3 regions of the Bacillus sp. 01N42_2 genome follow, and region 1 is predicted to be linked to each of the others. Evidence: riboswitches for the same ligand, from Rfam matches in the RefSeq annotation. Region 1 holds a riboswitch; each other region holds the start of a gene.

The links. A riboswitch is a leader RNA that binds a small molecule or an ion and turns the genes downstream of it on or off. The one in region 1 is predicted to bind thiamine pyrophosphate.
Region 2: another riboswitch for thiamine pyrophosphate. It lies ahead of AC1DN5_RS05710 (acetylornithine deacetylase); the one in region 1 lies ahead of tenA (thiaminase II).
Region 3: another riboswitch for thiamine pyrophosphate. It lies ahead of AC1DN5_RS06750 (ECF transporter S component); the one in region 1 lies ahead of tenA (thiaminase II).

What each region holds. Positions count from the first base shown of each region.
Region 1 is NZ_JBFTRO010000005.1:258,978-270,566, forward strand. Features, by position in the region: gene AC1DN5_RS13575 (monovalent cation:proton antiporter family protein) at 1-1,178, shown strand, start outside; TPP riboswitch at 1,232-1,340, shown strand; gene tenA (thiaminase II) at 1,426-2,133, shown strand; gene tenI (thiazole tautomerase TenI) at 2,111-2,728, shown strand; gene thiO (glycine oxidase ThiO) at 2,712-3,821, shown strand; gene thiS (sulfur carrier protein ThiS) at 3,818-4,021, shown strand; gene thiG (thiazole synthase) at 4,018-4,788, shown strand; gene AC1DN5_RS13605 (thiazole biosynthesis adenylyltransferase ThiF) at 4,785-5,795, shown strand; gene thiD (bifunctional hydroxymethylpyrimidine kinase/phosphomethylpyrimidine kinase) at 5,818-6,630, shown strand; gene fabI (enoyl-ACP reductase FabI) at 6,760-7,536, shown strand; gene AC1DN5_RS13620 (CotO family spore coat protein) at 7,634-8,215, shown strand; gene cotZ (spore coat protein CotZ) at 8,273-8,716, opposite strand; gene cotY (spore coat protein CotY) at 8,865-9,347, opposite strand; gene cotX (spore coat protein CotX) at 9,498-9,998, opposite strand; gene AC1DN5_RS13640 (hypothetical protein) at 10,091-10,405, opposite strand; gene AC1DN5_RS13645 (spore coat protein) at 10,446-10,832, opposite strand; gene AC1DN5_RS13650 (DUF1360 domain-containing protein) at 11,003-11,359, shown strand.
Region 2 is NZ_JBFTRO010000002.1:406,102-417,690, forward strand. Features, by position in the region: gene pgeF (peptidoglycan editing factor PgeF) at 1-58, opposite strand, end outside; gene AC1DN5_RS05705 (YlmC/YmxH family sporulation protein) at 211-462, opposite strand; gene AC1DN5_RS05710 (acetylornithine deacetylase) at 523-1,803, opposite strand; TPP riboswitch at 1,875-1,983, opposite strand; gene AC1DN5_RS05715 (ABC transporter ATP-binding protein) at 1,988-2,785, opposite strand; gene sigG (RNA polymerase sporulation sigma factor SigG) at 2,912-3,694, opposite strand; gene sigE (RNA polymerase sporulation sigma factor SigE) at 3,835-4,554, opposite strand; gene spoIIGA (sigma-E processing peptidase SpoIIGA) at 4,612-5,541, opposite strand; gene AC1DN5_RS05735 (S8 family serine peptidase) at 5,757-10,046, opposite strand; gene ftsZ (cell division protein FtsZ) at 10,319-11,467, opposite strand; gene ftsA (cell division protein FtsA) at 11,503-11,589, opposite strand, start outside.
Region 3 is NZ_JBFTRO010000002.1:607,636-614,134, forward strand. Features, by position in the region: gene AC1DN5_RS06745 (glycosyl hydrolase family 18 protein) at 1-1,083, opposite strand, end outside; TPP riboswitch at 1,232-1,345, shown strand; gene AC1DN5_RS06750 (ECF transporter S component) at 1,527-2,126, shown strand; gene AC1DN5_RS06755 (ABC transporter ATP-binding protein) at 2,113-3,750, shown strand; gene AC1DN5_RS06760 (energy-coupling factor transporter transmembrane component T family protein) at 3,725-4,486, shown strand; gene AC1DN5_RS06765 (STAS domain-containing protein) at 4,532-5,365, opposite strand; gene AC1DN5_RS06770 (S8 family peptidase) at 5,585-6,499, shown strand, end outside.

The sequences.
Region 1 (11,589 bases):
CTAAAGGCACCGTCCAGATCGGCACGCGAGCCATTTTTACACTGATTATCGTGCTTGTCGCTTTATCGGAATCTCTCGGGGCGGAAAATATTCTCGGTGCATTTTTAGCAGGCGTTTTGGTATCGCTTCTGTCGCCGAATAAAGAAATGGTGGAGCAGCTGGATTCATTCGGCTACGGGTTTTTAATTCCGATCTTTTTCGTCATGGTCGGGGTGAAGCTGGACATATGGACGCTCTTCCAAGATCCGAAAACATTGACGATGATTCCGCTGCTTCTGCTTGCGCTGTTTATCAGCAAAATATTCCCGGTGTTTTATTTAAAGAAATGGTATGACAAAAGAACCGTGTTTGCTTCGGGGTTTTTGCTGACTTCTACGCTGTCGCTTGTTATCGCGGCGGCTACGATCGGAGAAAGGCTTCACATTATCAGCGCCAATATGTCCGGCGCGCTGACTTTGGTTGCGGTTATCGCCAGCATCATCACACCGGTCGGCTTTAAAAAATTATTCAAGCGGCAAAGTGCGCCGCAGGAAAAGAAGCGCATTACATTTATCGGCGCCAACCAAATGACGCTTCCGGTGACGCTGGAGCTGCCTGATGAGGAATATGATGTGCGGGTCGTCCATGTGTATCAGGAAAATGCCGGGGAAAAGCTTGCGGAATCTGTTTTTTCTGTTGAAACGATTTCTGATTACGAGCCCGGCACGCTTGAGTCGCACGGTATTTTTAAAACGGATATTCTTGTCGTGGCGACGGGAAATGAAGATGTGAACGCTGAAATCGCCTTAATGGCGAAAGAGAAAGGGACTGAGCGCATCATCGCAAGCGTCGGCTCGGTTGAACATGAAACAAAACTGAAGGAAGAGGGCATCAGTATTTTTTCTATCCTTCTGTCTACAAAGACGCTCTTGCGCGCATTAATTGAGGCGCCGGGCGTGATGAACCTTCTAACGAATGAAGAGTCTTCGCTTTATCAGATCAATCTGGAAAATACGGCGTATAACGGCATTATTCTGCGCGAATTTCCGCTGATGGGCGATGTGATTTTCGTTCGGATTTTCAGAGGTGTGGACAGCATCGTTCCGCATGGGGACACGAGGCTGAAAACAGGAGACCGTCTCATCGTTACGGGCTCGCGCAACTACGTGTCGGAGCTGAGAAAAATCCTTGAAGCTTGACCAAATTGCATTTCGTGATAAGATAGAAGGCATAACAAGTAAATGATCAATCGTATGACCACTAGGGGTGTCCTTCATAAGGGCTGAGATAAAAGTGAGACTTTTAGACCCTCATAACTTGAACAGGTTCAGACCTGCGTAGGGAAGTGGAGCGGTATTTTTCGGGTTCCTTTTATCCAGATAAATTCCAAACCACTTTTCCGATGCGGGAAAGTGGTTTTTTTATTTTATCAGGGGGGAAAACTTTATGACATTTTCTGAAGAATGCAGACTGGCGGCAGCCGAATGGTGGGACGGAAGCTTTGTTCATCCGTTTGTAACAGGGATCGGTGACGGAAGCCTGCCGTTAGACCGTTTCAGTTATTATGTACTGCAAGATTCCTACTACTTGACGCATTTTGCAAAAGTTCAGGCGTTTGCAGCCGCATATGCCGAAGACTTGTTTACGACGGGAAGGATGGCGGGCCACGCTCAAGGCACATATGAAGCGGAAATGGCGCTGCACCGCGAATTTACGGAGATTTTAGGGATTACAGAAGAAGAGCGCGCGGCATTTAAGCCGGCGCCGACAGCCTATTCTTATACGTCTCATATGTACAGATCGGTGATGAGCGGGAATTTTGGAGAAATTTTAGCCGCGCTTCTGCCCTGCTATTGGCTTTATTATGAAGTCGGCGAACGCTTAAAGGAATGTAAACCGGAACATCCGATTTACGAAAAATGGATCGGTACATACGGCGGAGACTGGTTCAGACAGCAGGTCGAAGAACAGATCAGCCGTTTTGACGAGATTGCTGAAAACAGCACAGAGGAAATCCGCGCGAAAATGAAAGAGAATTTTGTGATTTCAAGCTATTATGAATATCAATTTTGGGGAATGGCTTATCAAAAAGAAGGCTGGTCCGAGAAGGGCGGAAAAGAGGTGGAATCCTTTGGAGCTGCACGCCGTAACTGATAATCGCAAACCCGTTGCCGAGCTGGCCGAGGATATTCTATCGATTCAGCGCGAAGTAAGCTTTATCCATATCCGTGAGCGGGATAAAACAGCAGGAGAGATCATGCAGCTTTTGTCACTGTTGAAAAGAGGCGGTGCGGATAAGGACAAATTGATCATCAATGATCGGGCGGATATCGCGTTTTTTGCCAATATACACCGTGTTCAGCTCCCGTCCAGCAGCTTTTCCGTAAAGCAGGTGCGAAGCAGATTTCCCCATCTTCATATCGGACGTTCGGTTCATTCGCTGGAAGAAGCCATCCAAGCTGAAAAGGAAGATGCGGATTATGTGGTGTTCGGCCATGTGTTTGAAACGGAATGTAAACAAGGACTTGAAGCAAGAGGCATCAGCCTGCTTTCAGAGATCAAACGCACGCTTTCCATCCCCGTCATTGCAATCGGCGGAATGACACTGCAGACGATCCAGCTCACAAAGCAGGCGAAACCGGACGGAATTGCTGTCATGTCAGGCATTTTCTCAGCTGAAAATCCTGAGGAGGCGGCAAAACGGTATGCACGCGCGGTGAAGGAGGCTGATTATGAAGAAGCACTATGATACGGCGGTTATCGGGGGCGGAATTATCGGATGCGCCATTTCTTATGAGCTGGCGAAGACGCAGCAGAACGTTGTCTTGTTTGAAGCCGGGGAAGTCGGCCGAAAAACGACAAGCGCTGCGGCGGGAATGCTTGGCGCTCACGCGGAATGTGAAAACCGGGATGCGTTTTTTGATTTTGCTATGCACAGCCAAAGACTGTATGAAGCGGCGGGGCAAGAGCTTGAGGAAGCCAGCGGCATTAATATCAGGCGCCATAACGGCGGAATGCTTAAACTGGCGTATACAGAAGAAGACATGACCCGTTTACGGAAAATGGATGATTTATCTTCCGTCACTTGGCTCTCAGCGGAGGAGGTTCTTGAAAAAGAGCCTTACACTTCAAAGGACATTCTCGGCGCATATTTTATAAAAGACGATGTCCATGTCGAACCTTACTATGTTTGCAAAGCATATGCAAAAGGGGCGCGGCGTTATGGCGCTGACATATGTGAGCATACACAAGTCACTTCCGTAAAACGGGTGAACGGAGAATACTGCATCACAACGTCCGGTGGGGATGTTTATGCTGACAAAGTCGCAGTTGCCAGCGGTGTATGGAGCGGCCGGTTTTTCAGCCAGCTCGGCTTGGGACAGCCTTTTTTCCCTGTGAAAGGAGAATGCCTCTCTGTGTGGAATGACGAAATCCCGCTGACCAAAACCCTTTACCATGATCATTGTTATGTCGTTCCGAGAAAAAGCGGGCGGCTTGTCATCGGCGCCACGATGAAACAGGGCGACTGGAGCGACACGCCTGACATCGGCGGGATTGAGGCTATCATTGCGAAAGCGAAAACCATGCTTCCCGCCATCGAACATATGAAAATAGACCGTTTTTGGGCGGGGCTCAGGCCGGGAACAAAAGACGGAAAGCCGTTTATCGGGCGGCATCCTGATAACAGCGGCATCATATTCGCCGCCGGCCATTTTCGAAACGGCATCCTGTTAGCTCCGGCAACGGCTGAAATGGTGCGGGATATGATCCTGGGAAGACAGGTTAAACATGAATGGGTAGAAGCGTTTCGAATTGATCGCAAGGAGGCTGTTCAAATATGATTCTTCAGCTGAACGGAAAACAAATTGATTGGAATCGAAAAGAGGGGACGGTTCAGGATTTGCTTGAATCGTATCAGCTTGATCAAAGAATCGTAGTTGTAGAAAGAAATAAAGAAATCATCGAAAAAAAGAATTATGAAAACACAAGTTTATGTGATCGCGACGTCATAGAAATTGTCCATTTTGTAGGAGGCGGATGAGGATGTTAACAATAGGCGGGAAACAGTTTCAGTCAAGATTGCTGTTAGGAACGGGGAAATATCCGAGTTTTGAGATTCAGAAAGAGGCGGTGGCCGTCTCGGAATCAAATATTTTAACCTTTGCGGTGAGGCGGATGAACATCTTTGAACAGTCTCAGCCAAACTTTCTCGAACAGCTTGATTTGTCTAAGTACACGCTTCTGCCGAATACAGCCGGCGCCGCAACGGCTGAAGAGGCGGTCAGAATCGCAAGGCTTGCCAAAGCTTCAGGACTTTGTGACATGATAAAAGTGGAAGTCATCGGTTGCAGCCGGTCACTTTTGCCTGATCCGGTTGAAACGCTGAAAGCATCAGAGCAGCTGCTTGAAGAGGGATTTATCGTTCTTCCGTATACGTCAGATGATGTCGTGCTCGCAAGGCGTCTTGAGGAGCTCGGAGTCCATGCTATTATGCCGGGCGCTTCACCGATCGGTTCCGGTCAGGGAATTTTAAATCCGCTGAATCTTTCCTTTATCATTGAACAGGCGAAGGTGCCGGTCATTGTTGATGCCGGTCTCGGATCTTCAAAAGACGCCGCCTACGCGATGGAGCTCGGAGCTGACGGCGTGTTATTAAATACCGCTGTGTCAGGCGCTGATGATCCGGTCAAAATGGCCCGGGCGATGAAGCTTGCCGTAGAAGCGGGCCGCCTTTCTTATGAAGCCGGGCGGATTCCGGTGAAAGATTACGGAACTGCAAGCAGTCCGCGGGACGGTCTTCCGGTATGACGGACAGATATTCCAGACAGGAGCTGTATCAGCCGATCGGTCCCTCCGGACAGGAGAAGCTCCGGTCGTCTCATGCCGTGGTTATCGGCGCGGGTGCGCTTGGTGCGGCAAATGCAGAGATGCTTGTCAGAGCAGGGGTCGGGAAGGTAACGATCGCTGACAGAGATTATGTGGAGTGGAGTAATCTCCAGCGCCAGCAGCTTTATACCGAAGATGATGTCAGACAGGAAATGCCGAAAGCCGCGGCAGCTGAAAAACGGCTTAAATCCATAAACAGCGATGTAGATGTGAAAGGATTTGTCATGGATGTCACTGCGGAAAACGCACCCGGACTGATTTGTGACGCATCTCTTATCATTGACGCGACTGACAACTTTGAAACGAGGCTGATTGTGAACGATGCGGCTGTACAGAAAGGAATTCCTTTTCTGTACGGCGCCTGTGTCGGCAGCTACGGACTCTCCTTTACCGTCATTCCCGGTGTCACGCCGTGCCTTCACTGTCTGCTTGAGACATTGCCTTTAGGCGGTATGACATGTGATACGGCGGGAATTATCAGTCCGGCTGTATTACAGGCGGCTGTTTTTCAGACTGCAGACGCGCTGAAGCTGTTAACAGGCGGACCTGTTGAGCATGTTCTCCGCTCGTTTGATTTGTGGAAAAATGAACGGTCCGAAATAAACGTTGCCCGTCTCAAGAAAGCGGATTGCCCAAGCTGCGGCACGAACGATTTTCCGTTTTTATCTTACGAGAATCAGTCAAAAGCTGCTGTTCTGTGCGGGAGAAACACGGTACAGATCAGAACAGGAATCTCAGAGCCGTTTGATCTGCAAAGGCTTTCGGGACAGCTCAGACGGGCCGGGCTTGACGTTTCGGCCAATCCGTATTTAATTTCTTTCACGACAGACAGTTTCAAGATGGTTCTGTTTCGTGACGGCAGAGCATTAATTCACGGCACAAGTGACATCAGCAGAGCGAAATCCTTTTATCATAAATGGATCGGATAATGCGAAAGGAGAGAAAAACAGCATGAGCATTTGCAAAGCATTGACGATTGCCGGGTCAGATTCAGGAGGAGGGGCCGGTATACAGGCGGACCTGAAAACTTTTCAGGAGCTCGGCGTCTTCGGGATGTCAGCCATTACAGCGGTAACCGCCCAGAATACATTGGGGGTTCACGGCATCTACCCGCTCACCCGGGAAGCGCTTGGCAGCCAGATCGACGCGGTGGCGGAAGATCTGCGGCCTGACGCGATAAAAACGGGAATGCTGTGGAGCGCGGAGATGATTGCGGAAATTGTGCAAAAAATGGATCAGTACAGACTGGAGCATCTCATCACCGATCCCGTCATGATTGCCAAAGGAGGCGCATCCCTGCTGCGTGAGGAAGCACAGGCCGCGTTAAAAGAGCTGTTAATTCCGCGCAGTTATGCGATTACGCCGAATGTTCCGGAAGCTGAGGCATTGACCGGAATGGAAATCCGTACGTTTGAAGACCGGAAAAAAGCGGCCGAACGCCTTTGTCAGCTTGGCGCAAAGAACGTCATCATAAAAGGCGGACACCAGCCTGAACAGGGGAAAATCGTTGATTTATTATTTGACGGTTCATCTTTTACCGGAATCAGTCACGCCTATATTGATACGAAACACACCCACGGAACGGGCTGTACATTTGCGGCTGCGCTGACGGCGGAAACCGCAAAAGGAAAACATATTCAAGCTGCGTTTGAGACAGCTGCCAACTTTGTGCGTGAAGCCGTGGAACATACGCTCGGCATCGGAGCTGGACACGGGCCGACAAATCATTTTGCCTATAAAAGAAACAGCCTGCAGACGAGATAAAAAGAGACCGCTTCAACACCCCGCGGTCTTTTTCCCATGCTTTCAATCTGGACAAGGTTATGATATGATAAAAATTAAGATCAGGTACTAAATTATGTCTTTAAGACGATTACAGGAGGCTTTATACATATGAATTTCTCACTAGAAGGCCGCAACATCGTTGTGATGGGCGTTGCCAATAAACGCAGTATCGCCTGGGGAATCGCCCGCTCGCTTCATGAAGCCGGAGCGCGCCTCATTTTCACTTACGCAGGGGAGCGATTGGAAAAATCAGTTCATGACCTTGCGGCTACATTAGAAAGAAATGATTCTCTCATCCTTCCGTGTGATGTGACAAATGACGCTGAGATCGAAACTTGCTTTGCGAGCATTAAAGAGCAGGTCGGCGTGATTCACGGCATTGCGCACTGCATCGCATTTGCAAACAAAGAGGAGCTTGTCGGTGAATATTTAAATACGAACCGTGAGGGATTCCTGCTTGCGCATAACATCAGTTCTTACTCTCTGACAGCGGTCGCAAAAGCGGCTCGTCCGATCATGACTGAAGGCGGCAGCATCGTCACACTCACTTACCTCGGCGGCGAGCGCGTCGTTTCAAACTATAACGTAATGGGTGTTGCAAAAGCGTCTCTTGATGCAAGTGTCAGATATTTAGCGGCTGACTTAGGAAAAGAAAACATCCGCGTCAACAGCATTTCAGCAGGACCGATCCGCACGCTTTCTGCAAAAGGAATCAGTGATTTTAATTCTATCCTGAAGGAAATCGAAGAGCGCGCGCCGCTGCGCCGCACGACAACACCTGAAGAAGTGGGTGACACGGCCGCATTCTTGTTCAGTGATCTGTCAAGAGGCATCACGGGTGAAAATCTTCACGTTGATTCCGGTTTCCATATTACCGCACGTTAATTGACAAGCAGTCCCTTTTTAGGGATTGCTTTTTCTTTCTTCTGATTTTAATCATTCCGTCATATAGATAAAACATGACAGAATCGGAGGGATGAAGATGTCAAAACAAAACAGAAACGCGGACAAAAAACCGCTCATGTATATTGTGCAGCCGGATTATTCAGACACGCAATCATCAATGCAGGATATATTAATCAAAAGGAAAACACCTCAGCTGCCTATAGAAGAGCCTGCGCAAGGAAGACAGGAGGAAAAAAGTAAGACTCAGCCTGTCGAAGCAGCGCCTGCCGAACCAGAAAAGCAGACACCTGAACAGCACAGCCGAACAGAGGAAGCCGCACAAGAAATTCCGGCGCAAGTGCAGGATGCTGCTGAGCCCGACGCCGCAGAAAAAGAGCCTGAAGCGGTTCACAATGACGCCTCGGAGGAGAGGGTCCCGCCAAAGCGCGTGAAAAAGCCGATGAGCAGAATGTCCATTCTTGAAAAAATTGATTTCTTAACGAAACTGCCGCATAATATGCCCCGGGCGCTTTGTTTGATAGAAGCCAACGGGAAAACTTACAGAGGCGTAATCGTCGGCAGAAAAAATGATGCCATCTATTTGAGGACGACGAGCAACGGTGCGCCTGCTGAGCTTGCCATCAGCGATATCACCTCGCTGCATCCGCTCGGTTTTTAACCATACAAAAAGCTGCCTGAATTCTTTACTCCGGCAGCTTATTTTTATGCTTTTCGGTTAAGAATGTGTGCGGTTCAGCAATCTCGGGCTAAGGCAATTGATGGCGCAGAAGCTGTGAAGATCGACTTCAACGCAATAGTTTGTTTTTTCTAAACGGAATACATCACAGACAGAATCTTTATCTGTAAAATCAAGGATGTGCTTATGTTCGTCAAAAGCAATAAGCAGGCTTAATGTGGCACAGCCGTCACAGACTCTTTCAACTCTGAAAAAAAGAGTATTAAAGCACGGACCGTTATCCAGCTCGCCGACATTTCCGAAAGCGATAAACGGCGATGATTTAGAAGTGAAAAGCACAAACGGCACTGTATCGCCTAATGAAAAACCCGGCGATAAAAGGTTGGAATAGCATCCGGCCGGGCAATCTTCCTCAACCGCATTTTGCAGGTCCTCAATATTTTCCACCGCTTCACGCACACAGTATGTTGTATTCTTGCTCATAATTTCCCTCCTGACTTCACGTTTTAAATGGCACCGGATTAAACGATATCGGAGAGTCAGCCGCCCGGGCGTCCGGGCGGGCTGATGATTGCATCTGTAATAGAAAGTTGGAAGGGGATTCCTCTTTAGAAAAGATGCGAATCAATGACTATCCGTGATGCTTTTTCTCTTTGTGCGGCGCAGGCCGGTCGACAAGTTCGGGTGAAAGGCATTGAATGGCGCTGAAGCAGCTCAGATCAACTTCAATGCAAAAATCTGTTTTTTCTAAACCGAAGAAATCCGGATCACAAGGATGGCAGACGCTGAGGGTGTCGCCGTGCACATCTACGGGGCGCAATATTGAAAGCGTCGCGCAGCAATCGCAAACTCTTTCTGCCCGGAAGAAAATAGACTCGAAACACTGGCTGTCATCCGCAAATCCTCCGACGTTCCCGAATGTGGAGAACAAACCGCCTTTTTTATCAAACAAGAGAAACGGGATGGTATCTTTACCGGTAACCGTCGGGCTTAACAGATTGGTATAGCATCCAGTCGGGCATTGTTCTTCAACAGCCTCTTGTTCTGCTAAAATCTTCTCGACTGCATCGCATACACAATTTTCATCTCGGCCATGGTGTTTTCCGCAGCTCATGGATTTCAGCTCCTTCTTTTAGGGTATTTGACTTTTGTCTTTAACAACATATGTACGCGAGCCTCACTTGGTGTGGGTGAACGTCTATATATTCATCATATGCGGAGAAAATAAGAAAAAGCAGAGCGTTTTTTAGCTCTGCTTTTCTTTTTAGAGGACGAGAGTGATGACTAAGATGGCAACCAGTGTATTTGTCGCTGTTGAGATCAGCGTTGCGATATCGGCATCTACTGTTGTCACGTTTACGCCGCGGGAGTTTTCGATGAGTAATTTTTGGCGGTTGATTTGTTTGTTAGCTGTCAGCTGCAGTAAGTCTTGTGCGACCAATTCAGCGATGACTCCGTCAGCGATTGAAGTGAGAGTAGCCGTTACGACTGCTGCATTAAGCGCTGTTACAACGGAAGTGACTGCCTGAACGTCTGTCGATGTTACGTTAATATCGCAAGAATCTCTGATAATAATCGCTTCTTCAGAAACTTGTTTGTTGATGTTCGCTTGGGCCAGGTCTTGGTCAAGGAAGGCGTTATCTTCGCCGAATCCGTTTCCGTTACAGCAAACACTGCATCTTCTGCCTTCTTTTTCTTCTTTTTCTTCTCGCGGATGTTCGCATTCAGGATCAAGTGCAACCCAAGAGTATGGTCTGCTTTCCATATCTATTCCTCCTTTTCTTTTACTATTATTAAATGAGCCGGACCCTTACTTTGACTCAGGCATATATCCTGATAAAAATCACTATTTTTTAGTTATTGACCGGGATTTTGGCGTCTTTGCCGGAGCTGTTCGATTAATTGTTCTCTGCGGGTTTGCGGAGTTTTCTGCTGCTCTTGTGCTTTTTCCTGCTCTTTTTTCTGTTTCTGGCTTTCAAGAAAAGCTTCTGATTTCGCCTGCATGTCTTTGACTAAAGCGATCAGCATTTCTTTTTCTTCGTCAGGTATTTCCCGTAATTTATCTTTTGTCACGCCGTGTTTTTTGAAGACATTGCTGACAAGCACTTTTAAAAGCGGGTCCACTTCTGGTAGATTTTCGAGTTCTTTTTTGATTTTTTCGTTGTCTGCCATTTGTTCTCACCTCTATTTTAAAAAATTTGAATAGAAAGAGTTAAAGGATGTCTAGTTCAGCAAAAAGTACATTTAATAATTGAAACAAAATTTGTACAAAGGCCATGATATCGTCTGCTGTCAGTGTGATTTTGACATTGCGGCTGTTCAGAACTTGAATGACGGTCCTCTTTTTTATTTGGCAATCATCGAGGATCAGCAGTTCGGTTACCATTTGGTCGGCTGTGTCTTCATCTGCTATCACGAGCTGTGTCGCGAGGATAATCGCCGCAGTAACTGAGGCTTGTATAGAAAGAGCGGCCGTTATATGTGTTGTATCTACTGTGACATTTTCGCAATCAATCACTTCGATCTTCTGCTCGAATTCGTTGGATAATTGTTCGAATATTTGTGGTTGCAGTGTTTCAACATTTTCTTCAAACGACATAACCTTCACTCCTTTCTCATTCATACTTTATATAATGCAAATGAAACGCCGAGCGGAATAAGAAAAACAACTAAACTGCACCTATTTTTTTCCCGGACAAGGTGCGATTCATGAAGAACAGGGTTTTCGCATATATATTAAGAGGTCAAGTTTTAAAAAGGAGTGAACAGGTGGTTATCAATTGGCTTTCATTTATTCTGTTATCGTTTGCCGTTTTTCGGCTGGCCAGGCTTTTCGTATTTGACACTATAATGGCGCCGCTCCGGAGCCTTTTTCATGAGGAAAAAACAGAAACCGCACCAGACGGCACGACAGAAACCTATATTGTCATAAAAGGAAAAGGCATCAGGGCTTTTATCGGTGAACTGCTCAGCTGTTACTGGTGTACGGGCGTATGGTGCGCCGCCTTTTTAATTGCGGCGCAGATTGTGATTCCCGAGGCTGCGCAATGGCTGATTTTACTTTTAGCCATAGCCGGCGCGGCCGGGATCATTGAAGCTGCGGTTTCGCGTCTTCTCCAGGAATAAGGCGGTTCCATCAGCAACTTACCATTATTTTCTGCATAAAATGGTATATATGACATAAGGAAAGGAAGGATCAACATGAATCAATCAAGCAAACCTTCCCAAAACACTCCATACAAATCCACTGAGTATCAGCCTTACGAAAAAAAAATTAAAAAGAAAGGCTGCGGCTGCGGCCAAAAGAAAAAACCGAGATAGCCGTTTTCTAAAAAAACCGGGGATACCGGTTTTTT
Region 2 (11,589 bases), on a different contig from region 1:
AGTCTTCTATCATGAGTGCCGAGGGGGTGGTAAAACTAAACGGGTGATATGTATTCATGAAGATCCAACCTTTCGACAAACATTAAAAAGCGAATTTCCCACTCATTTTAACACAATTTTAAGCATACGTTTAGCGGCTGATTGAAAAATGAGATAAATAAATGTGCCGGAAACATTGAGATTTCCGGCTTTTTACAAGTAAAGGGAGGATTATGCTCCCCCCTTTGGTTCGTTTACACGCACTAAGATGACATCTTCCCCAATTTTAACTATATTTCGCCAAGGAATGATCATTTCCTCTTCTTTTCCGAAAAAACCGAGAACTTTTCCGCTGCCGCCTAAAATAATCGCCTGAATTTTTCCCGTTGTCACGTTAATATCAATATCACCGATGCTTCCGAGTTTTTTTCCGTTCGACACGTTGACTACATCTTTTATTTGAAATTCAGATATGCTGATCATTTGTATCACGCCCTTTGCCCGTTCTTTTTCCTATTATATGAGCGGCCGGGCTGAACCTTGTCACATCGGGCAATCTTTTTTGCGGCTGCACCAGGTGTGGATAAATCTCAGCATGATTTTCGTATAGTCCATCAGCTCATCGACGGACACTTCTTCGTTTACGGAATGGGCGTTTTTTAAATCGCCGGGTCCGTATATGACGCTCGGAATCCCGGCATGATAAAGCCATCCTCCGTCTGTTACGGTTTGGGAAACATCAATGACGGGCTCCTGTTGTTTGACGGCTGAGTGCGATTCCGCCAGAACAGAAACGGCCGGATGGTCCGGGTCGATTTCCAGCGCCGGGAACACCTCTCCTCTGTCTTCAATCATGGAAGACCCGCCCCATTTGAATACCGGCCTGTTTTCCCTGAGCCACAGATCACCGTCAGAGACACGATTGATATAGTCTTCGATTTCTGCCGCAGCTTGTTCGTGCGTTTCGTTCGGGTAAAAGTGGACAGTAATCCATAATCGGCATTCATCGGCGACAAACGCTGCGTGCCTTCCCCCTTCAATAACGGCGGGGTTGATCGTATTGGTGCCTGGCGCAAAGCCGGGATAGCTTTTCGTTACTGCCCAGTGGCGTTCCAGCTCTCCCAAGGCAGTGATGATTTTCGCCATTTTTTCGATTGCGCTCGCTCCGAATGTGCCTCCGCCCGCATGAATCATATTGCGCCTCATGCCGTCATGAAATGTTTGTTTGCTTTTCAATTCTATCCAGCCGGTGATGACTCCGCCCTGCCCTTGAATATGCAGGCTGCTCGTATCCGCGACAACCGCAAAATCCGCGTGATAGCCGGGTTTGCAGCATTCCAGCGTCCCCGCCTCGCCGACTTCTTCTCCGATCACAGACTGTACAATGAGGTCGCCCGCAAGCTCAATGCCTGCATCATGTATCAGCTTCAGAGAAAATAGAACACACGCCAATCCGCCTTTCATATCAGCGGCGCCTCTTCCGATCAGCATGCCGGCTTTAACGAGCGGCTGAAACGGGTCAGAGTCCCAGTCTTCATCCCTGACTTCGGCTACGTCAATGTGTCCGTTTAAAATCAGGCTTTGATGCCCGCTTGAATCTGTCCCTTTTAAAACACCGACTACGTTCGGATCTTCCGGGTACACATCCCACATATCGACCGAGCAGCCCATTTCTTTTAAAAATCCGGCCACCCACTTCTGAGCTTCTGCTGTATTTCTTGCAGGCGGAGCCGGTGTCGGAAAAGCAATCAACCTTTCAGCAATATGTATTAAATCGTCCCGCCGTTTATCCGCCTGCTGCAGCAGCATGTCAAGCTGGTTCATTGAACATCTCTCCTTTTGCTGTATTAAAAAACCCGTTTCATCAAATGAAACGGGTAAAAACGGATTTTCCTCCGCTTTTTTCACCGCTTCCCTCCGCCGGCATGATCCGGATCAGGTCCGTTAAGAGTTGAGACCAACGTCTCTCTCAGCTGCATGTCAGCAGCACCCCCAGGGTGAATTGATTTTATTTGACGGATGATGCCGCTTTTGCACGCGTTAAAAATGGACGGCCGTTGTTCCATAAGACATTGACAGGCATATCGAAAAACGCTGTAAGCCGCTCGTCAGAAAGCATGTCCTTGATTTTCCCGGCAGCGAACACCTCGCCTTGTTTTAAAAGCAGCGCCTGATCAAATACCGGCAGAATTTCTTCAGCATGATGAGTGACATAAAGGATGGACGGCGCATTTTCTTTTTCAGCGATCGACGTTATCGTATCCAGCAGCTGCTCTCTTGCCATAAAATCGAGACCCGTCACGGGCTCATCCAAAATCAGCAGTTCCGGATCAGCCATAAGCGCCCGCGCAATCAGCGCTCTTTGCCTTTCCCCCTGAGATAACGTTTCATACCGTCTGTCCGCGTAGCTGATGGCGCCTAAATCTTTCAGAAGACCGATCGCTTTTTCCCTCACTTGTTCACTCGGTGTTTCATAAAGCCCGATTGAAGCGTACGCGCCGCTGAGGGCGATTTCAAAAGCGGAATCCGCGGCATATAATTTGTGCTGCAGACCCGCTGAAACAAGACCGATTTTTTTTCTGAGCCTGTCACCGAGCTCTGTTTTGCCGAATTGATGACCGAGCACCTGCATCTCTCCTGAAGTGGGAAAGTAATAAGAACATAACATATTCAGCAAGGCTGTTTTTCCGGCTCCGTTCAGTCCGAACAGCACCCAATTTTCGTTTTTCTCAACGCGCCAGTTGATATCTTTCAAAATCCATTGGCCGTTTCTTTTTAATGACACATTGTCCAGCTGTAAAATCATTGCAGTTCCCCCGTTATTTGTTTCAATTTTCTTAAAACTTTTACACATTAGAATACATCACTTTTTCGCAAACGTAAACCGGCGCACGAAAAAAGCCTTTAAAACAATGTTTAAAGGCTTTCTCCGTTATTGATGGATATTCTTATTCATTTGTTTAATGGCTGCCTTTTCAAGCCTTGAGACCTGAGCTTGGGATATGCCGATTTCTTCTGCGACTTCCATTTGGGTTTTCCCCTGGAAAAAGCGCTTTCGCAAAATCATTTTTTCCCGTTCGTTCAGTCTTCTCATGCCTTCTTTCAGAGCGAGCTCCTCAATCCATTGTGTATCCTTATTGCGCTCATCGCTAATCTGGTCCATCACGTAAATCGGATCGCCGCCGTCATTATAAATCGGCTCAAACAGTGATACCGGATCTTGGATGGCGTCAAGGGCAAACACAATTTCTTCATGGGGCACTTCAAGAACTTTGGCGATTTCCTCTGCTGTCGGCTCCCTGCTTGTCTCACTGATTAACCGCTCCCTTACTTGAAGCGCTTTATATGCGATATCGCGAAGCGACCTCGAGACGCGGATCGGATTGTTATCCCGCAAATATCTGCGGATTTCTCCGATAATCATCGGTACAGCGTATGTTGAAAACTTAACATTATGGCTTAGGTCAAAATTATCAATGGATTTCATTAGTCCGATGCAGCCGACCTGAAATAAGTCATCAACATACTCTCCTCTGTTGTTAAACCTCTGAATGACGCTTAAGACAAGGCGCAGATTGCCGTTTACAAGCTTTTCCCTCGCTGAATCATCGCCCTCATCCTGCAATTGCTTAAACAGCTTTCTCATCTCTTCATTCTTGAGCACCGGTAATTTGGAGGTATCCACCCCGCAAATTTCGACTTTATTTCTTGACACGTTTTTCCCTCCCACTAGGAGCTGCTGTACAACGTTAAGTATCTCCTCGGGTGGGAAAAATATGCACCGCTATTTTACAGAAATAAACATCCGGCGCCGGCAATCCTTGCAGCAGTAAGGACCGTCAGATGGAAAAAATTTTACACCATTTTGTTAAACTCTTTTCTCAGTCTTTTAATAATCCGCTTTTCGAGCCGGGAGATATAAGATTGTGAAATCCCCATCATATCGGCTACATCTTTTTGTGTTTTTTCTTCTTCACCGACAAGCCCGAATCGCAGTTCCATGATCTGCTTTTCTCTATCATTTAATTGCTCAAGCGCTTTTTTCAAAAGTTTTTTATCCACATTGGCTTCAATGTCTTTTGTAATAATATCATCATCTGTGCCGAGCACATCCGAAAGCAGCAGTTCGTTTCCGTCCCAATCAATGTTCAGCGGTTCATCAAAGGACACCTCTGAACGGATTTTATTGTTTCGGCGCAAGTACATCAAAATTTCGTTTTCAATACATCGCGACGCGTAGGTTGCGAGTTTGATTTTCTTTTCCGGATTAAACGTGTTTACCGCTTTGATCAAACCGATTGTGCCGATGCTGATTAAGTCCTCGATATTGATGCCGGTGTTTTCGAATTTGCGGGCAATGTAAACGACAAGGCGTAAGTTTCTCTCAATCAGGATGGCCCGCGCCGCCTGATCCCCGCTCGGCAGCTTTAATAAGAGCACCTGCTCCTCTTCTTTAGACAAAGGCGGCGGCAGCGCTTCGCTTCCTCCTATGTAATATACTTCATCACTTTTCAGTCCGAGTTTCATCAGCCATTTATACCACAAATATGTCAGACGCAGCTTAAGTTTTTTCATCTTCCTCCCCCTTCTAAATACAATGCGTTTTGAGTATGATGAATAACAGACTTTTCGTCAGGATACATGCTTCACAGCCTTCCCGGTCAGCATCTTCGGGTGAACGATTCCGTCAAATTCACCGTCCGCTGATAATTGTTTCGCGCTGATGCCGATCAGGCATTTTTCACATGCAATCATCTCGTCTTTCGTTATAATCGTGACGTAATCCGGCTTTAAACAGAGTAAAAATTGATTGTCCTGGCCGACGCCCCTGTATGGAATCAGCCTCAGCTTATCCGCATGGCGGAATGAATCATCAAGCTGCTCTATCACTTCAAGCGGACTGGCAGATTTGATGATGTCCGTTTCCTTTTCACTGAGAATCGGAGCGAATTTGTCAATGTGAAGGATCATGACCGGCGTTTTTGTCAGCGGGTCATACAGCTGATTCCCGGAATCCACCAGGCCTTTTGCGCGGATTGTCTGTCCGCTGAATTCTGCCTGAACCATGACAAGTTCATCGTACTGAATGGACTTCGTCTCGATGTCTTCGATTCTCTTTTTCGAAAAAAACCATACGGCCGGAAATCCGATGACAACAAATATCCAGCTGATCGGATCGCCGAAGCCGGTCTGGCTCGTAACCATGGCGCCGTGTTTTACAATTGATTCTGTCTGCAGCAGGGAATGTACGCCGATCATTCCCCCGCCGACGAGAAAGGTCGCGAAATAAAAGGCGAACAAATTTTGAAAAAAGTACCGAAACCGTTTAAAGCCAAAAGCCGTAAGCACGATGACAACTGAAAATGCCATTTTTCCCGCCGGATGCTCTACAAAGGGAGAAACAGGCGTAAACATCAGAAGCACAATGGCTGATCCGATGAAACCGCCGGCGGCCACTCTTCTTTTTTTCACCTGGCGTTTTAAAATAAAGGCGGTTAATAAAAGCAAAAGAGAATCAAAACAAAAGTTCAACAGCCAAATGACATCCAGATAGATTTTCACATCTGACCCCTTTCCTCTTTTGTCTTACATATCTGTTTCTCTCTCTTGTTTCATAAGTATAAAGCAAGCTCTGTGGGAAAGTCTGTCAATTAATGTTGAGGGGAAAGTACAATTTTTAAGGGATAACCGTTTTATTTGTCGAGGGTCGAAGAGATTGATTTCCTATTGACCGTCTCAGCCAAAAAAGCGCTGCCGTGTCCCGGCAGCGCTCTGTTTTACTCATTGATATAAAGTTTTCCTTTTGCTGTCTGTCTCGTTTCATTTCCATAATCATCTCTTGCAATAACGTCAATTTTTGCTCCGCTTGCTTTGATGGAAGAAGTCGCCGTCCAGTAACCCTCATATCGTCCCGGAGAAATTTCTCTCAGCGGAAGCTCCGTCGCGTTTTGGGTCCCTGCCCGGGCGTTTGTCAGAGGCATACGGATCACGAATGAGGCGTCTAATTTCTTCCCGCTTGAAAAAGCGATTTTCACTGATTCTCCGGCTTTTAATTTTTTATCCGCTCCGGGAACCAATCCGGAGATGACGGGAGCGTGATAATTGACATCAATCACCGTCTTTTTCGTTGTTTTGTTACCCGCTTCGTCTGAGGCCGTGACTTTGATTTCGTTGCTGCCGTTTTCCAAAAGGATTCTTGCTTGATAAGAGCCGTCACTCACCTCGGCCTTTTTGCCGTTCACCTTCACCCATTTTAAATGGGCGTCGTAAGCTTTTCCTTTTACAGTCACCGCTTCTTTATTTGTTTTATCTCCGTTTGCCGGACTGTCAATCGTCACATCCGGCTTATCCTGATCGAGTATGACCGTGACAGGGCGTGACTCATCGGTTGATCCCTTGTCCGTCACAGATGCCGCCGTCAGCCGATTGGCATCTTTACGCAGTGTGACATCAGCCTGGAAATGGCCGTCTGCATCTGCTTTCGTTTCAGCGGCGGTTTTACCGTTATTGGTCAGGCGGACTGCGGTTCTTGGCGAAGCCGTTCCTTGCACCGTGATTGACTTCTTGTTTGTAAATGACCGGTCAACAGGCGACGTGATCTCAGGCACGGAAGCTTCGTAGTCGACTAAAGCCCTGATCATAAAGTTTCCGTCTGATTTATCGGCTTTTGACCAGCTGCCGTCGAGGTATTGCCAGTTTCTGTTCGAATATGGACTGCCGTCGTCAGATGACAGGGCAGGTGAATAAGGATCGGGTTTCGTCTGGCGGAGCACAAGATAAAAATCCTTTCCGACCTCGATTCCTTTTGAGCTGAGATCCACTTTGGTCCATTTTCCGTTTCGAAGCGCTTCAGCTTGGAACGGGCCGGCAATTTTGCTGCCCGGGCTCCCGTCAGGGCCGGATGCATCATATACTTCTGCTTGAAATTCGGTACCGCCCGGATCAGGCCAGTCCGCGCCCCAAAATTTAAAGAGGCCTCCTGTCAGCATACCGTGTTCTTTTCCGTCTTTAAGCGTCATCTTAACGGCAGATTTGCTGCCTGCCTTAAAATAGGACAGTCCGGCTTCTTCAGTCCCGTTATCATAAGCAATTTCCCCTTCATAGCCGATATACGGCTTAAGCTTGGCGTTTTTTTCAGCATCCCCTTTGATGTCAACAGAAAATTCGCTGTTGTAAAAGCCTTTTGCGGCTACTTTAATGGTGTATGAGCCTTCGTACGCCCGAAGCGAATATTCACCCTTGTCATTTGTCACCGCAGGCTCAATTGCAGCGTCCTCCACTACATAAAGCGCGGCCCCTTCCACCGGTTCGCCTGTCGACTGATTGGTGATGGTTCCTTTTAGCGTGCCGGACGGCATTTGTTCCAGTGTAAAGTCTGCCTGTGCGGTTTTGTCTGCTTGAACAGAAACTTGTTTTGCAGCGGGTTTAAATCCGTATGCCTCGGCTTTCAGCGTATAGTTTCCCGCTTTATGAGACAGGCTGTAGCTTCCGGTTGCGGGGTCGGAATACACGGATTTCCCCGTCTCGGCGACACTGATTTGCGCTCTGAGCGGCAGGAGATTCGTTTCACGTTTCACCGGTTTTCCGGATGATTTCACCGCCGGTTTGGCCAGTTTCGGACTGACGGCTTTTTTCTTCAGATGTCCGGGCGGTGTTTGTCTATTGTGTTTGCTTTTTTTGGCCGCCTTGCCGAGAGGGCTGCTTGAAAGCCGGACGTCATCAATATACCATCCGTCTTCATTGAGTACTTCGTCTGACTGCATATTAAACATAAGCTTTATATTTTGGCCTTTATACGCGGATAAGTCTGCTTCTTCATCATTCCATCCTGCGGAGTCACCATTGTAAACAGCTGCCTGCTCCCAATTCGATTTTCCTTCCGGCAGAACGAACACGTACCCGTAATCAAAAAATTCTTCGAGCTTGTGCCAGCTTTTAAATTGCAAAAACAACCGTCCTGAATCTGGAACCTGGATCGGAGGCATCACTAAATTCATATTGGCCGAATCGGCATACGGTCCGGACAGATTCGTCGCATACACTTTATCTCCGGAAAATGCAGCGCCGGGGCCTGAACTCGGAATCCCCCATTCCCATTGGTCATGTGTCCCGTAACTGGACCAGCCGGCCGGCTGTGATTCAAAATCTTCTTTGTACCCCGCCGTAATGCTCGGTTTTACGTCAGCCCGGTACGTATCAGATTCTGCAGAATGACCCCCGAAATCTTTTATTGTCCATTTATAACTTACCGTGCTGCCCGTTACGTGCGGAATTTCTGCCTGGTAGAGCCCCTTTTTTTCATCACCGCTTTTTTGAACGGCGGCGATCGTTTTCCATTCTCCTTTATCAAATTGATAGGAAAGTAACACCTCAGTCACGCTTACATCGTCTTCTGCTGTAACCGTTAACGGCAGATTTGCCCCTTTGTAAGCTACTTGGACGGGTTCATGATGCCAGCTGGGCGGATTGTGATCTTCGCCCGCAGAAGATACTTTGCCTTCTACGCTTCCGATTCCGTCTGTTACGGCAGAAACGGCGTCAAAAGCATTGACTAAACCGTGGCCGTAGCCGTTATTCGGTGATTCCGGAAAAACGGAGTCTGTCAGCTTTTCAGCGGTGCGCGTCAAAACGTCTTCCATTTCATCAACCGTAATAGAAGCGTTCGCCTGCCTTAACAAAGCCGCCGTCGCCGCCACATGCGGCCCGGCCATTGAAGTTCCGTTCCAGCCGCCTTCATATGTTCCCCCAGGAATAGAGGAACGGATATTCACTCCTGGAGCCGAAATATCCGGCTTAGTTTCATGATACGGTGAGGGGCCTTGAAGTGAGAAATCAGCAAGTTTCTTGTCGATGTCAGTCGCGCCTGTCGCAAATGCTTCCGGATAATTGGCCGGATTTGCGATTGAACCAGGTCCTCCCGGTGTAAATAAATCTTCATTTCCCGCAGAGAATTCCGGAAAAATCTCGGCTGCTCTCCATGCATTCACCATATCGCGGTACCACTCGTCCATTCCTGAACCGCCTGCCCAGGAATTATTGACAACATCCGGCGCCATCTCGGGATGCGGAGTGCCGTTTTTATCTTTTGGCGCGAGCACCCACTCACCGGCATCCAAAATATCGGCATCGGTTCCTCCGTCATCTGAAAATGCTTTTACTGCGATCCATTTCGCGCCCGGAGCGACACCGATTTGATTTGAGCCGTCAGGTTCTGAACCCGTCATCGTGCCTGTTACATGAGTGCCGTGTTCAAGATCATCGTAGGGCGCGTCTTTTTTAGACACGGCATCATACCAGTTCATTTCATGGTTCGGCGCTGCGGGATTTTCAGGATCGTACCCCCGGTATTTTTCCTTAAGCGCCGGGTGATCCCACTGAACCCCTGTATCAATCGAGGCGACAACCGTACCGGTGCCGTCGTAACCAGAGGCCCAGGCCTTCGGCGCATCAATTTGGCTGATGTTCCATTCAACGCCTCCCTTTGCCTTGATCTCTTTTTGTTTTTTCTTCAATTGAAAAGGAGCTTTTGATTGAGTAAGCTGTCGCTTTTCATTCGGGAGAACTTTTTCTACTTCAGGAAATGAGGCAACTTTCTCCATCACCTCTTTCGAAGCCGTGACTGCCATTCCGTTGACAATATAATAGGAATGGATGCGGTCCGCCTTGCCTTTCTTTTTTTGTTTTTCCAAATATGTTTTTATATTCTGCTGGGCATCATGAGCCGCCAGTTTTAAAGAAGAGACGACCGCTGACCGCTTTTGATATTCTGTTTTTGCTGCCGAAAGCGATTGGGACTTGGCATTTTTCTCTGCTTCTTTAACCGCTTTTTTCGTATCGGCTTTCTCTTTAAATTTGATGAGAAATGTGACTTTATCATTTTTCTCAAAACGCTTCTTGACTGAATCGGAAATCTTATGCTGAACGCTCTTAGAGGAAGAAAGATCTTTGGTGGCAGAAACTGTTCCCGGTGTGGTCTCCGCTGCGGCTGCACCCGGAAACAGCAGTGAACTGACGACAATCGCGCTTAAAACGGAGCCTGTCCATCTGTTTCTCATTTTTTTCTTCAATCGTATCCCTCCTTATTTGGAAACGCAATATAAATTTGTATTCCTCCCCTCTCAATTGGAATGGTTTGTCATTTCGATGCTGCACGTTAAATGTAGACAATCTTCTATTCAGATATTGTCACATTCTGTCAGAAAGCCGGACGAAACTAGAAAACAATCAATTGGTCATAGGTATAAAGTTTCTATTTTCATTGTATAGATCATGGGGATAGGCAGGAAGACTGAGCGAAAAAAGAAAAAGGACAAAACCATGTGGTTTTGTCCTTTTTGCATCAGCCGCGTTTGTTGCGGTTTCTTAAAAATGTAGGAATATCAAGGGCATCATCCGCCGGCTGTGAAGTATGGCGGTTTACCGTGTTTTGATGCTGTGTTTCTTCTCGTTTCGGCTCACGTTTCGCAGCAGGCTGGCTTTGAGACTTCAAGCCTTGGTTTAAACTCGGACGCTGCGGTTTTGAGTCGTCTTTCTCCTGTTCGATAAAACCAGTCGCGATGACGGTAACGACGATTTCATCTTTCAGATTTTCATTGATAACTGAACCGAAAATCATATTCACATCAGGATCAGACGCAGAAGCGACGATATCGGCTGCTTCCTGCACTTCGTAGAGGCTCAGATTTGTACCTCCCGTAATGTTCATTAAAACACCTTGCGCTCCGTCGATTGCCGCTTCAAGGAGCGGGCTGGAGATGGCCTTTTTAGCGGCTTCGGCAGCACGGCTTTCGCCTGTAGCGATCCCGATACCCATCAATGCTGAACCTTTGTTGGACATGATGGTTTTAACATCGGCAAAATCTAAGTTGATTAAACCAGGCGTCGCGATAAGGTCTGAGATACCTTGCACCCCTTGGCGAAGCACGTTATCAGCTTCACGGAATGCTTCAAGCATCGGTGTGTTTTTATCGACAATTTCTAAAATCCGGTCATTCGGAATAACGATCAGCGTGTCAACGGCTTCTTTCATCGCCGTGATCCCGCCGGCAGCCTGCAGCTGGCGTTTTCGTCCTTCAAATGTAAACGGTCTTGTTACGACTCCGACAGTCAAAGCGCCTAAGTCTTTTGCGATTTGCGCAATAACCGGTGCGGCTCCCGTTCCGGTACCGCCTCCCATTCCGGCTGTAACGAACACCATGTCAGCGCCTTTTAACGCTTCTTCGATTTGTTCTTTACTTTCTTCAGCGGCTTTTTTGCCGACTTCCGGATTCGCTCCCGCTCCGAGACCGCGGGTCAGCTTTTCTCCGATCTGCATTTTCACTTCTGCTTTTGACAGGTTAAGAGCTTGCGCGTCCGTATTTACCGCGATGTACTCTACACCCTGTACTTCGTTTTCAATCATTCGGTTGACCGCGTTATTACCGCCGCCTCCTACTCCGATTACTTTAATTGATGCTAAGCCGTCTATGTTTGTTTCGAAATCCAACATGCTAAATCCTCCTAATCTGCCGAATGACTATCAATCTATTCCCAAAACATGCTTAATAGTTTTTTCATTTTGCTCGGTTTGTTGTGTTCGGCTTGTGTTTTTTGTTTTGCTTTTGGACGCTG
Region 3 (6,499 bases), on a different contig from region 1:
CCGGAAGTAAGGGGAACGATCCCTCTGAGAGTAGCGGATCACTGATTGATATTTCATGGCGGTTTCCATGGCGCGCTGATTGGAGATCGCCGATCCGATCGTCCCGGGGCGGTACGGAATCACCCAATCATATCCGTACAGCGGCACACCGAGAATCACCTTTCTTCTCGGCACCCTGCTGATGGCAAAATTGATGGTTTCTCTGACCTCCGTCAAAGGCGCTACGGGTCCAGGCTCACTGCCGGCATGGTGCCAGTCGTACGCCATGATGAACATATAATCGACGACGGCTCCGATTCCGCCGTAATCATATCCCCTCAGCCACGGCACCGCTTCATTTGTTTTCGCCGGAACCGATATCGTTAGCGCGAGCTGATGCTCTGAGAGCCTGGTTTTTAACTGCCGGAGAAATCCTGTAAACAGGTCCCGGTCGGCTTCCCTGATCCGTTCAAAATCAATATTGACACCGCCGTATCCCTTTCTTACGGTCAGGTAGACGATATTATTGACGAGGTTCGTTCTCGCCGTCGGGTTCTGCAGGACTTGATGGGCTAATTCCGGGCTGAACCCTCCTTCTGTCAGATTCGTGATAACCGCAAGCGGCCGCACCCTGTTTTGCCATGTGGTTTCTATCGCGGTTCTGTCGTTTAAATCATTCATGATATCTCCGTTCGGGCCAAAATGATATTCAAACAAAGAAATCGCCGATGAATAGGGTGCAAAATCATTAATGAGCTCTCTGTCCGCTTCAGGTGTCCGAATGACATAAAATTGCAGGGTTCCCGCCAGATAGTTGGAGATAGCCGGAATTCTCACTTTCAAACCCGGCCGCAGCCGGTTCGGCGGAATATCCGGGTTTGCCTGCATCAGCTGCATCTGCGGCACATAAGTTTTACTTGCGATAACGGCATACGTATCATTCGGCTGAACCGTATATTCATTAAGAGGGATCAAAAGCGCCTGCCCCGGAACGATATTCGTTTCCTCAAGCCCGTTGACGCTTCTGATGCTGTCAACAGGGTATCCGTACTTTCTGCTGATGGAAAATAACGAGTCGCCAGACTGCACTGTATGAACAAACATAGATGTCCTCCGTTTCCTTTTGATCAAAAGGGCTCTTCTTATCTTTATGAATGATCTTCCGGTCCGATTCCAAACTCTGTTTAGAGAAAGGCTGTTTACAAATCAGACATGATCAACTATGATGATGTCATCATAAAAAACTGTATAGGAAACGCACTAGGGGTGCTGTTATCGGCTGAGATAAAACATGCGGCAGGCGTGTTTTGATCCCTTATAACCCGATCTGGATAATACCAGCGTGGGGAAGTGCAGATTGACCGGAGCGCAGGGTTTTTTCCATGCGTTTTCGTTCTGCTGCTGCATATTCCCTCGGATATGCAGTTTTTTATTTTTCATTAAAAAACGGGGGAGGACACTGCAATATGAAACTTACGATCAATCGTCTTTCGTAAAATCAACTCTTTCATACATACGACTATCCGATAAGAAAGCAGGAGATCACAATGAAAAATTGGAAAATGAGAGAAATTGTCGTCATGTCCGTCATCAGTGTTGTATTTGCTGTCGTTTATTTATTATCAACTCATGCAAGCAATATAGCGGCAGGGTTTTTCGGCCGGATGAGCTACGAACCGATTTACGGTATTTGGTTTATCGTCTCGGTGATTGCCGCCTACATTATTCAAAAACCGGGAGCGGCGCTCATTTCTGAAATCATCGCCGCGTTTGTGGAGTGTTTACTCGGAAATCCGTCAGGGCCGATGGTAATTCTGATCGGCATCGCGCAGGGAATCGGTGCGGAAGCGGTCTTTTTTGCGACACGCTGGCGGGTGTATACCCTGCCCGTGCTCCTTTTATCCGGTATGGGGTCTTCTGTTGCGAGCTTCATTTATGACTTGTTCATTTCCGGATACTCTGTTTTGAATCCGGGTTTATTAGCCGTCATGCTTCTCATCCGCCTGGTCTCAGGTGCGCTTCTTGCCGGCCTTCTCGGCAAAGCAATCAGTGATGCGCTGGCTTACACAGGGGTGCTGAACGGCATGGCGCTCGGAAAAGAATTCAAGAAGAAAAAGAAACAGGTGAATCAAGATGCAGGCATCTGAACCCCTTCTATCGGCCCGCCGTCTTACCTTTTCTTATGAGCAGGATGAGAAGCCGGTTTTTCAAGACGTGTCATTTCAGCTCCGCAAAGGAGAACGGGTTTTATTGCTCGGGCCGAGCGGATGCGGCAAAAGCTCGCTCGCACTTTGTTTAAACGGTCTGTACCCGGAAGCTTGCGATGCGGTTCAAACGGGAACCGTTTCCTTATACGGAACACCTCTTTCGGACCTGTCAGAACCCGCCGCCCGATCCATCGGGGTCGTGTTTCAAGATCCGGATCAGCAGTTTTGCATGCTGACGGTTGAAGATGAAATAGCCTTCGGTCTGGAAAATTTGCAATATACAAAAGAAGAGATGGACTTAATTATTGAGGACGTTTTGGAAAAATTAGAAATCACTCATCTGAAAACACGGACGATCGCCTCGCTGTCAGGCGGTTCAAAACAAAAGGTCGCGCTCGCCTGTATCATTGCGATGGAACCGGAACTCATTATTTTAGACGAACCGACGGCACAGCTTGATCCATATTCCGTGCGTGAATTGGTGCGGCTGATCAAAGAACTGCAGGCCCAAAAAGGCTTCGGACTTCTTGTTATCGAGCATCAGCTTGATCATTGGGCGCCGTGGATGGACAGGACAATTGTCCTTGACGGAACGGGTCAGAAAGTGATGGACGGAGAGACGGGCGCGATCTTTGAAACAAAACTTGAAGAGCTGACGCAGCTCGGCATTCCGATTCCGCGGGTGATCTCATTGCAGGAGCACGTCAGCATTCCTTTTACATTGTGCAAAGAAAGACTGTTTCAAGAACCTGTACCGCCCTTTCCCGGCCCCCGGCCCGCCGCGCTTTCGGCAGAGGACGCGCTGAGTGTTCACGGGCTGTCATTCATAAGAGGAACAGACATCATTTTTCAGGACGTGAGCTTTTCCGTAAAAAAAGGGTCAATCACCGCGATTGCCGGCCCTAACGGAACCGGAAAATCAACGCTCCTGTCCGCCGCGGCCAAGCTCATCCGTCCTGTGAGCGGAGACATCAAAATAGACGGCAGACCGGTAGATTCCTATTCGGAAAAAGAGCTTCGGCGGCTGATGGGGTATGTTTTCCAAAATCCTGAACACCAGTTTGTCACAGATTCCGTCATTCAAGAGCTGCTGTTCGGCTTTGAAAACGGTCAAGCCGCAAAGGAGAAAGCTCTTCAGCTCTTAACCCGGTTCGGCCTGAGACGCTATGCCTCACAGCATCCATTCTCTTTAAGCCAAGGACAAAAACGCAGGCTCAGCGTCGCCACGATGCTTATGCATCAGGTGAAAGTTTTGCTGCTTGATGAACCGACTTTCGGGCAGGACGCAAAAACGGCGCGTGAGTGCATGCTGATGCTTCAGGAGATCCAAAAGGAAGGAACGGCCGTTTTAATGGTGACACATGATATGGAGCTCGTCTCAGATTATGCCGATACGATCCTTGTGCTCTGCGGCACGAAGCTGGTGTACCGCGGAACGCCCGACTCATTGTTTTCTGATCATATCGGAATCGCGGAGCGGGCGCATTTAGCTTTGCCCCTGCGGTATGAATGGATGAAACACGACAGGAGGCGGAGAAATGAACCTGCGGCTGGAGGCTGTTAACCCGTCAATTAAGGCGGCGGCTGTTTTGTTATGCGTTGTTATGCTTTCGTTTATTTATAACCCGTACACGCCTGCTTTGTTTTATATTATCATTGCCGGAGGCGTCCTCTTGGCGGGACGTGTGCCGCTGAAAAAATGGCTGCTGTTTACGGTTCCGTTTGTCATTCTTGCCTTCGGTTCTTTATGGACAGCCGTCGTATTCGGAAACGTCCCGACAACCGAAAGCAATCTGCTGTTTAAGCTCGGACCGATTGCCGTCAACAGTGATAATGCGGCGCTCGGGATTTCTATCGCGTTTCGTATTTTATGTTTTTCCGCTTTGTCGATGATGTTTCTTTTCACAACCGATCCGATTCTGTTTATGCTCAGTCTGATTCAGCAATGTAAGCTCCCGCCGAAGCTTGCTTACGGCGTGATCGCCGGGTTCCGGTTTCTTCCTCTTCTGAAAGATGAAATCCTGATTATCAGACAGGCGCACAGAATCAGAGGCGCGGCATCTGATTCCGGGCTGAAAGGAAAGCTCTTTGCCTTCAGGCGCTTTACCATCCCGCTTTTGGCAGGCGCCATCAGAAAGGCGGAACGCACAGCGATCGCAATGGAATCTAAAGGCTTTACAGGGAGCCGAAACCGCACGTTTTACAGAACGGTTACTGTGCGCCGCGCCGACTGGTTCTTTTTCATGCTCGTGCTCCTTTTATTCGGCGCAAGCTGTCTCATTTCACTGTTGTTTGTATAAAAACAGGCCGCCGGAGTGATTCGGCAGCCTGTTCTTATATGTATGTTACTGATGATAATTGAGAGCCTGGGCGAGGTTGGATTTAACCGTAATATCCGAGAAATTAATGCCGAGCTGTACGGCGGTTTGGGCAATTTCCGGCCTGATCCCGGATAAAGTGGACGAAACGCCGATCAGGTTCAGCGCTTCAATTAATTTAAAAATCTGGTGCGCCACCATTGTATCGACAACCACTACGCCCGACAAGTCGATTAACAGATGCTCAATCAGCCGGTTTGCACATGTACTCAGCGTATTTTCAAGAATGTATTTGGCGCGTTCCGTGTCAATATTGCCGACAAGCGGCAGAAGCCCCGTCCGATTGCTCAGCGTAATAACCGGCGAGCTTAATTCTAAAATCATTTCTCTTTGCGCATTCAGCTGCATTTTCGAATTATATTCGGCGTGATCGACAAAGGTGTAAATCGTAAAATCAAATACTTGAACGATTAAATTCTCCCATCTCTTCCTTTCTCCCTCGGCAAACGAAGATTCATGTTTATCGGCAAACGCATCATAATAACTGATGTACAGTCTCCGGTTTCTCATGAATTCACGGACCACATACTGGACCGGGGTATCCAGATGCTTCTGGTCTTTCGCAAGCTCAATCACCCATCGCTCGAACTCTTCTAAAAATTCTTTTTCCGGCATGATATACATTTTATTAATATGCCGGTAAAATTCTTTATCTTGCTCCATCAGCTCTTCTATGATGACGGGATTTGTCAAAGAGTAAATCGAATTCGGATCCGAATCTTCCATCGTTTCAATCCATTCTTTCGCAATTTGATCCACCCGTTCGGAAAAATAGTCGTACAATGCTTCACTTATCTTCATACCTCTTCTCCTTTCCCATTTCCAATTATAGCGTCAGCTGGTGCCGAATCAAAATAAAAGCCGTTGAACCATCCAATTATTTGAAATTATTTAGTGCAATAGATTGCGCCTTTTTTATGAAAATGCTTCAAATGACTCTTTCCGAACGGCATAATCTGCCATAAAATAGTAGCAACACCCTTGAATCCACTCGCAAGCATAAAAAAGGAGGGCTTTTTTATGAATGGTGAAATGCGGTTGATTCCTTATGTCACGGATGAGCAGATCATGGATGTGAACGAGCTTCCTGAGGGTATTAAAGTGATTAAGGCGCCAGAATTGTGGGCAAAAGGGTTTAAAGGAAAGGATATTAAAATCGCGGTGCTTGATACAGGCTGCGACATTAATCATCCTGATTTGAAAGACCGGGTTATCGGCGGAAAAAACTTCACCGATGATGACGAAGGCAAAGAAGACGCGATTTCCGATTACAACGGCCACGGGACACATGTTTCCGGAACGATTGCCGCCAATGATTCAAACGGCGGAATTTCAGGTGTTGCGCCGGAAGCGAGCCTTTTAATCGTTAAAGTTCTCGGCGGTCAAAACGGCAGCGGCAAATACGAATGGATCATTAACGGCATCAACTACGCCGTTGAACAAAAGGCGGACATTATTTCCATGTCACTCGGCGGACCGAACGATGTGCCTGAACTGAAAGAAGCCGTCTCAAATGCGGTAAAAAGCGGTGTACTGGTCGTTTGCGCAGCAGGAAATGAAGGTGACGGAGACGAGCGGACAGAAGAACTGTCGTATCCGGCCGCTTACAACGAAGTGATCGCCGTCGGATCAGTCTCAATCGCCCGTAAATCGTCAGAATTTTCAAACGCAAATAAAGAAATTGACCTCGTGGCGCCCGGAGAAAACATTCTCTCCACCCTTCCCAACCATAAATACGGGAAGCTGACGGGCACTTCAATGGCCGCCCCGCACGTGAGCGGAGCGCTGGCCTTAATAAAAGGGCTTGAACAGGACTCGTTTCAGCGGACGCTTTCTGAAGCCGAAATTTATGCCCAGCTTGTGCGGCGTACTCTTCCTTTGAACATCTCCAAAACATTGGCCGGGAACGGGTTTCTGTATTTAGACGCGCCTGAT